DNA from 2 places in the Paenibacillus sp. SAF-068 genome. Region 1 is predicted to be linked to the other one. Evidence: riboswitches for the same ligand, from Rfam matches in the RefSeq annotation. Region 1 holds a riboswitch; the other holds the start of a gene.
What was found. A riboswitch is a leader RNA that binds a small molecule or an ion and turns the genes downstream of it on or off. The one in region 1 is predicted to bind thiamine pyrophosphate.
Positions count from the first base shown of each region.

Region 2: another riboswitch for thiamine pyrophosphate. It lies ahead of ACTHPG_RS00060 (ABC transporter ATP-binding protein); the one in region 1 lies ahead of ACTHPG_RS12015 (thiamine phosphate synthase).

Region 1 is NZ_JBQCJX010000001.1:2,790,359-2,794,587, forward strand. It holds gene ACTHPG_RS12000 (thiazole synthase) at 1-708, opposite strand, end outside; gene thiS (sulfur carrier protein ThiS) at 711-914, opposite strand; gene thiO (glycine oxidase ThiO) at 911-2,146, opposite strand; gene ACTHPG_RS12015 (thiamine phosphate synthase) at 2,161-2,826, opposite strand; TPP riboswitch at 3,058-3,167, opposite strand; gene ACTHPG_RS12020 (ABC-F family ATP-binding cassette domain-containing protein) at 3,243-4,229, opposite strand, start outside.
Region 2 is NZ_JBQCJX010000001.1:7,927-12,155, forward strand. It holds gene ACTHPG_RS00050 (ABC transporter substrate-binding protein) at 1-308, opposite strand, end outside; gene ACTHPG_RS00055 (ABC transporter permease) at 357-1,160, opposite strand; gene ACTHPG_RS00060 (ABC transporter ATP-binding protein) at 1,147-1,911, opposite strand; TPP riboswitch at 2,073-2,175, opposite strand; gene ACTHPG_RS00065 (aspartate/glutamate racemase family protein) at 2,407-3,105, shown strand; gene ACTHPG_RS00070 (radical SAM/SPASM domain-containing protein) at 3,236-4,111, shown strand.

The DNA of each region.
Region 1 (4,229 bases):
CATGCCTGCCTCATAAGCCATTCTACCTGCCTCTACCCCCAATCGCATCGCTTTAGCCATGCTCACTGGATCTCCTGATCCGGATACAGCTGTATTCAATAATACACCATCTGCACCAAGTTCCATTGCATACGCAACATCCTTTGGGGATCTCAATCCTGCATCCACAATCACAGGCACAACGGCCTGCTCAATGATGATCTCAAGATTATAGGGATTAATAATACCTCTGCCAGCTCCAATCGGGGAGGCACCAGGCATTACAGCATGTACGCCAAGCAATTGCAACCTTTTGGCAAGAATGACATCATCCGAAATATAAGGCAACACAGTAAAACCCTTTTCAAGCAAAATTTCGCAAGCCTTGTACGTTTCAATCGGATCTGGAAGCAATGTTATTCCATCTCCGATGACTTCCACTTTTATCATATCACAAAGTCCTGAAGCTCGCGCAAGCTCGGCAATCCTCACCGCCTCTGCCGCAGTGGAGGCTCCAGCCGTATTTGGAAGAAGTGTGTATTGGTCCAGATCCAATGTATCCAGGAAATGCTTCTGGTTACGTTCCTCCAGATTCAGACGACGAACAGCAAAGGTTAAAACTTCCGTTTCAGATGCTTTCACAGCCTGACTTTGCACTTCCAGATCCGAAAATTTGCCAGTTCCGAGTAACAATCTGGACTCAAATGTATACTTTCCAATGTTCAACATCATCAACCGCCTCCTACAAAATGTACAATCTCGATTCGATCGCCTTCTCTTAACGCCGTTGTCTCATGATACTCACGCGTTAAGATATGCCTGTTTAACTCTACAACTATAGTCTTAACTTGCAGGTCAAATGATCGGAGCAATTTATCCACTCGATTCAAGCTGTCTTCAATCTCCATCCGTTGACCGTTAACGATGATATTCACTGCACCACTCCCTCTCTGTTCAATCGCTCAGGGCTCAGCGCCTCAATTCCGAGTTCTTCTGAGCTTTTGCCAGCGATTAACTCCGCGATAAGCCTGCCTGTTATCGCACTAAGCAAGATACCGTTGCGATAATGCCCACAGGCGGCGAACAACCCGGGTATACTCTTGCATGTACCAATATAGGGCAAACCATCTGGAGTTGCCGGTCTAACACCTGCCCACGCTCGCATGAATCGCGCTTCTTTCATCCCGGGTACCCAGTGGGTTGCCGCTGTTAGCAACTTCTGAACACTCTGTACAGAAACGTTCAGGTCCGTTCTGCCTGGCAGACTAGTTGCTCCGAGCCAAACTTCGCCATTGGCTTTGGGAACAATATAGATATCCTCTGCATACACCGTTCTGTCAGGTCTGTACGCTGCATGTTCATCCGAGAACTGAACGGCGGCTATTTCACCTTTTACCGACCACACAGGCAAGCTCAGATTCACCTGTCTCATCAATGCTTCACTCTGTAATCCAGCCGCTATAATGACATGATTGCATTTCATCTCGCCGATTGATGTAGTGATCCCCTGCACGCCGTGTTCGTTTGCTTGCACACGTATATCCTGTATCTCCTCCATAATCCGCGCTCCCATTGATTGAGCGGATTCGGCGTAGGCCTTCGTTAAATGGATTGGAAGAATCTCACTCTCGTAAGGTCTGTAGTAGGCTCCATACGTATCTCTGTTAAGCCATGATGCCTCCTGTTGCACGACGGACCGATCCCACCACACCTCATCAGCAGACACACCAGAATTCCGATTGTTCTTATAGCGGCTTAATTCGCTGTAAGATCGAAAAGGAGTGAGAAATCCATGGCGTTGCAGTCCAACCTCTACCTCGCTGAGGGTAGCCATAAGCACTTGTTGCTCCATAAGTAACTGCCTACTTTGCCTGGCAAGCTTAGCCATCAAGGGATGAACAAAATCCTCACTATCTGCCGCCAGCATTCCAGCCGCTGCACAAGAAGTGCCTCCTGCAATCGCCGAACGCTCCAGCAACAGTACGTCCTGTCCACGGGAAGCAAGCTCGTATGCAATGGCACACCCAACAACGCCTCCGCCTACAATAATTGTTTCTGCACGAATCTTATCCGGTCTATCAGCAACACTTTTGCTTCTTAATTCCGGTTCAGGTTTCAGTCGATGACTGAATTGATTCCTATTCTGACACGTTACGATATCTTTCACCCTCTCATCTCCTTTCAGCGCTTCAGACTTCCTGTGGCATTGATAGCCTGCCTTAGTGATGCCGCAGCCCGATCCGGTAAATCGCTCGACCATACATTCGAGATCACAGCGACTCCCTGTGCACCTGTAGCGCGGATCGCATGAATATTTCCCGGCTCTATGCCCCCGATAGCCATGACTGGAATGGAGACACTTCTGCATACTTCATCAAGAGCATATATCCCTCTTGGTTCCAGATCAGGCTTACTGTTGGTTAAGTAGACATGCCCGAAGAAAAGATAATCGGCTCCTCGTTCTTCAGCGATTTTTGCCTCCTCGATGGAATGAACAGATACACCCATTCGAATTCGCCGCACATTGCTTATGACATTATTGTAGGAGTTGTACTTGCGCAAAGCCTCTTGCCCCCAATGTACACCTCCATAGATGGCATTTTGTGACGGCAATTCTGAACCATTGATAACGATGCGACAAGATGGAACGCCAACGCTACACAGACTTTCAGCCCAACCGATCTTGTCTTGCCATGGGAGTTGTTTCTCTCGTATGTGAATATAATCTACCCATGGCCAAACGTCCTTTGCAGCATTTACAAAAGATGCTTGATCCCCTGCACCCGTAGATACAACATGCAATTCAAAAGAGTCGTGAACATGTTCATGAGAAAATGCCGTTATCATCCCTCTCCTTCCAGGTGTGAGTTCTAATAAAACACAAAAAAAGCCACTCCCGTAGGGGAGTGGCTGCGTATTAATGATAGGATCAGATGACTGACTGATGCATACAGTTCAATTCGTGTAAAAAAGCTACAGAACTTATAGCCATACTGTTAAACACGGAACTGCATGTTTCAATTCGCTAAGCAGACGGTTGAAATCCTCTCGAGTTGCCGTTTGCTCACGTCATTCACTGAAACGCGCTTGCCACTTCCCTACGCTGGTATGATCCAGATCAGGTGCAAAGGGTCCGGAATCGCTTTCTTCCATCTCAGCCGCATCGTGCGGCCCCCCTAGTGTTCATATGAAGTTGTAGCCTATGTTACCATAGACGGATTTTTTTGTCACCGTCATTTCTGCTAAACATGGTCTTGTATCGTCTAGTTTTTCTCAGACCACTCTTCAACATTCCATGTTTTCGTGACCCAACCCTCGTAAAAATCAGGTTCGTGAGAAACCAGCAGTACCGTTCCCTTGAATTCTTTCAAGGCCCGTTGCAGCTCGGCTTTGGCTGTAACATCCAGATGGTTGGTTGGCTCATCAAATAGAATCCAGTTGCTCTCACGCATCAAGAGCTTGCATAAACGAACCTTGGCTTGCTCTCCACCACTCAGCATGTTGAGCGGACGGGTAATGTGTTCATTTTTCAACCCGCAGCGCGCGAGATGACCCCGAACCTCATTCTGAGTCAAATGTGAAAACTCATTCCACACATCCTCAATCGGCGTAATGTTGCCAGCGCGAACTTCCTGTTCAAAATAGGCCGTTTCGAGATAATCTCCCAAAAAGGTCTTTCCACTCAGTGGAGAAATCTTCCCCAGGATGGTCTTCAGCAGTGTCGATTTACCTACACCATTACAGCCTACGATGGCAATTTTCTCACCACGTTCAATCGTCATCGTCATTTTGGGCAGCAAAGGATACGTATATCCAATTTCAAAATCAATACCCTCAAAGACCGTTTTACTGCTCGCGCGAGCATCCTTGAATTTGAACGTTGGTTTAGCCGCTTCATCTGGACGATCAATACGTTCAATCTTGTCCAGCTGTTTCTCCCGGCTCTTCGCTCGACCTGAAGTTGAAGCACGCGCCTTGTTCCGCTGAATGAAATCTTCCTGCTTCTTGATGTACTCTTGCTGCTTCTCGTACGCATCAATATGCTGGGCTTTGTTCATATCAGCCATCTCCAGGAACTTGTTATAGTTCGCTGCATATCTGGTTAATTTGGCAAATTCCAAATGATAAATAACATTCACCACTTCATTCATGAATTCCGTGTCATGGGAGATCAAGAGGAACGCATGCGGGTAGTCCTTCAGGTAACGTGACAGCCACTCAATGTGCTCTACATCCAAATAGTTGGTCGG
Region 2 (4,229 bases), 2.8 Mb from region 1:
AGTGAATCATTGGTATCCGCAGGCATCTGAATGTCGACATCGAGATCTTGGTCTGCAAAGTATCCTTTTTCCTGAGCAACATAGATGAAGGAATGTACTGCATTCGGGTACCAGTCGAGCATGATGGACAGTTTATCTTTAGCATCTGATGCCGGCTCTGTTACAGGCGGGTCTGCTTGCTGTGCATTGGTTTTCGAATCTGTTGTTGGTGTGTTTTTGTCAGCACCCGTGATTCCACATCCGCTAACGATCAGCATTAGGCTTATGAGCATAATGGGAAGCAGGGAGTATATGCCTTTGTTAGTCATAAATGAATTTCCTCATTTCATCGTTTTGGTTTGTAGCTTTTTAACCAACTACTTTTTTTCTCCATGGCGCCGTGTGCCAAACCGTTTCTCGAGCCAGGCAATCAGTGCAAATAAAACGATACCCAGCAGGGATAACAGCATAATAGCTGCGAACATTGCATCCGTGTTCATGTTGCTGGACATGCGGCGGCTGAAGTAGCCAAGACCTTTGCTGCCACCGAGCCATTCCCCAATCGTTGCCCCAACCACGCAGTACACCACAGACATCTTTAGCCCCGAGAAAAAAGAGGGAAGTGCCAGCGGAACCTGGAGTTTGCAAAAAATATCCCACTTGCTGGCGCCCATGGTGAGCAGCAGTTCACGCTGCTCGGGATCGCCTCGGCGGAGTCCATCGTATGTACTGACTACAATAGGGAAGAACGCAATCAGGAACACCACGGCGACTTTGCTCCACAATGTGTAGCCAAACCACAGGATGAATACGGGGGACAGGGCAATCAACGGGATGGTCTGGCTGATCACGATGAAGGGATACAAAGCCTTTTCAATCGATCGATTCATATGCATGCCTGTTGCCAGCGTAATTCCGGTCACTATGGATATTCCAAAACCAACCGCAACCTCCATAAAGGTAGCAGGCAGATGGATGGTCAGCAGCAGACGACGATGCTCAATCAGTGAGCCTACGATGGCTGTTGGTGCCGGAATAATAAACGAAGGCACCCATCCCATACGCACAATCGCTTCCCAGGCCGCCAGTAATAAAAGCAAGAGTACAACAAACAAGCCGTATTGGGAGAGCCGCTTCGAACACCACGTCCAGACGCTGGCCTTACAACTATTCCTTTGCATGCAATTGTTCCTCCAGTTGTCGTCTCATCTGCACAAGAGCTGGTTCGTAGATCATGTCCGAATGCCTTGGACGTGGCAAAGGAACCGTCATCTCTCGCAAATGTTGACTATGCCCTCCTGGAGTTAACAGAATGATACGGTCACTTAACAGCAGGGCTTCTTCAATGTCATGGGTAATGAACAGAACAGTTTGGCCAAAGCCCTCCCACAGATCCAACAACCAGCGATGCATTTCTCGTTTGGTTAAGGCGTCGAGTGCACCGAAGGGTTCATCCAGCAACATGAGCTGACCGCCTGTGAGTACGGTGCGAAGCAGTGCCACGCGCTGCCGCATGCCGCCGGACAATTCATCTGGATAGGCCTGTTCATAACCCGCTAGGTCGAACCTTGCCAATCCTGCCATGATGTTGGCCCGTAGCTTGTCTTTGTCCTGTCGGTGGGGTGCTAGCTCCGCAGGCAGCATGCAGTTCTCCATGACGGTCCGCCAGGACAACAGCAGATCTTTCTGCGGCATATAGGCGACTCTTCCAAGCCGTTCCCCTCGCGGTACATCAGCTATATCGATGGTGCCAACGGTTGGCTCAAGCAAGCCTGCGAGCAGCTTGAAGAGCGTGCTTTTGCCTGATCCGCTGGAGCCGATGAGCGAGACAAATTCTCCTTGATGTACCTGAAGCGACACATTGGTGAGCACGGATTCTTTTTTTTCGGGAAAAGCGAAGCTAATGTTCTTCATCGTTACCTGGTTGGTCATCTGATTCGCACCCCTTTCAAGTCAGACCGCTAGAATAACTAAGGCATACCGTGCCTCTGCAAAAGAGCATAAAAAGACCCACCCATTTCCGGAGAAATGAGTGGGTCTGTAAGTTAAATCCGCAATTTATCTTCACATATCCATGATAAAATTCCGCTTACCCAAAGGCCGCTCCACTTCCCTCCGCTGGTATGATCCAGATCAGGTTCAAAGGGTCCGAATAGTCATATTCGTCTCAGCCGCAAGGCTCCCCTAGTGCATTGTTCAAGATATGCAGTTGTGTGTTCAGCATATATCACATGCAAGTGGAATGTAAAGGGGGCGCTCGAAAAGAATGTGAATACTGATCTTCGCTTCCGTGAATTCCGGAATTGCTCCAGGTCCCTCTACTCCTCTTACTGGGGTGGGTTTATTTAACAAAATGGATACGATACAATATCTATTGAATTTCTATATACTGCTTTCGGGATCTATTAAATGGAAGGGGGAGTGTATATGAAAACGATTGGCCTTATTGGTGGAATGAGCTGGGAGTCATCGTTAGAATATTATCGAATTATTAATGAAGAAGTGAAAAATAAATTGGGAGGATTGCATTCAGCCAAATGCATTTTATATAGCGTGGATTTTGAGGAGATCGAGCGTTATCAAGCTGAAGGTGATTGGGAAAGTGCTGGTGAAATATTAGGGAATGCTGCGCAGTCTTTGGAAAAGGCAGGAGCAGAGATGATTGTAATTTGTACAAATACGATGCATAAAGTGATTAAACATATTGAAGGAAAAGTGACATTACCCATCGTACATATTGCTGATTCAACAGCAAATCAAATTCATAAGTCCCAAATAAGTACGGTTGGTTTACTCGGCACAAAATATACGATGGAACAAGACTTTTATAAGAGTCGAATTGAATTTAATGGTATTAAGGTTTTGATACCGAATGAAGAGGATAGAAAAGTTATCAATAAAATAATATACGAGGAATTATGTTTAGGGAAAATTGAGCCCTTATCAAGGGATTATTATAAAAAGGTGATCCAAAGGCTAGTTGATGATGGAGCTGAGGGGATCATATTAGGTTGCACTGAAATTGGATTATTAGTAAAACTAGAAGATTCAGAAGTTCCATTATTTGATACAACACGTATTCATGCGATTGAATCTGTCCATTTGGCACTAGCGAAATCATTTTGACACAACCAGATAAATCTGTTCTCTGATTTACCTCGGCTTACGAACTCGATATAATAGGGATGGCGCATATTGGCCGGATCACAAATGCAGGCGGGAGTGTTCTCCCTCCTAGGCAGAATGGGGACCCGAGTTGAAAACGTTCAAAAAAGTATATATTGAGATCACAAGTATCTGTAATCTGGCATGCAGCTTCTGTCCGCAGACACAGCGCGCCAAAGGTTTCATTGACCCTGAAGTCTTCAACAATATACTGGATCAAGTTAAACCACATACCAGCCATATCTATCTACATGTCAAAGGCGAACCCTTGTTGCATCCCAAAATAGATCTGCTGCTTGATTCCGCACATGAGAAGGGACTCAAGGTGAACATTACAACGAATGGTACACTGCTGCCCAAGACTCAGCATAAATTGCTTGGCAAACCGGCGCTGCGGCAGATGAATTTCTCCCTGCACAGCTTCGATGGGCATGAAGGTTCAACCGACCGTGACGGATATCTGAGCAACATTCTGTCTTTTGTACACCAGGCAGTGAAACACAATGTCATCATCTCATTCCGCCTATGGAATCTGACGCAGGATAACTTTACGAATGCTCAGATGAATCGTAATCGGGAGACACTAGAAGTGCTGGAACGTGAGTTCAATCTGGATTTTCGCATTGAGGAAAAAGTAGTTCCAGGCAGCGGGGTCAAAATTGCCCCGAATGTATATCTGAATCAGGACCATGAGTTCCAGTGGCCAAGTCTGGATGCACCTGAAGATGACGGCAAAGGCTTCTGCCATGCACTACGCGGTCAGGCGGCTGTGCTAGTGGATGGAACAGTGGTTCCATGTTGTCTCGATGGCGAAGGTGTGATTAACCTGGGTAATGTGCACGAGAAGTCATTCTCGGAGATTATTGAGGGTGAGCGAGCGAACAATCTGGTATATGGCTTCTCCAAACGGGAAGCTGTGGAAGAGCTGTGTCGAAAGTGCGGTTATCGTCAGAGATTTGGAGCCTGACATCTTATATGAGCAAGTCGAAAGCCATGCAAGATCACACATTTGAAAGACAAATGTAGTGATCTTTCTTTGTTACTGGGGATAAGAGTAGAGGTCATTACGTTACAAATGAGCATAC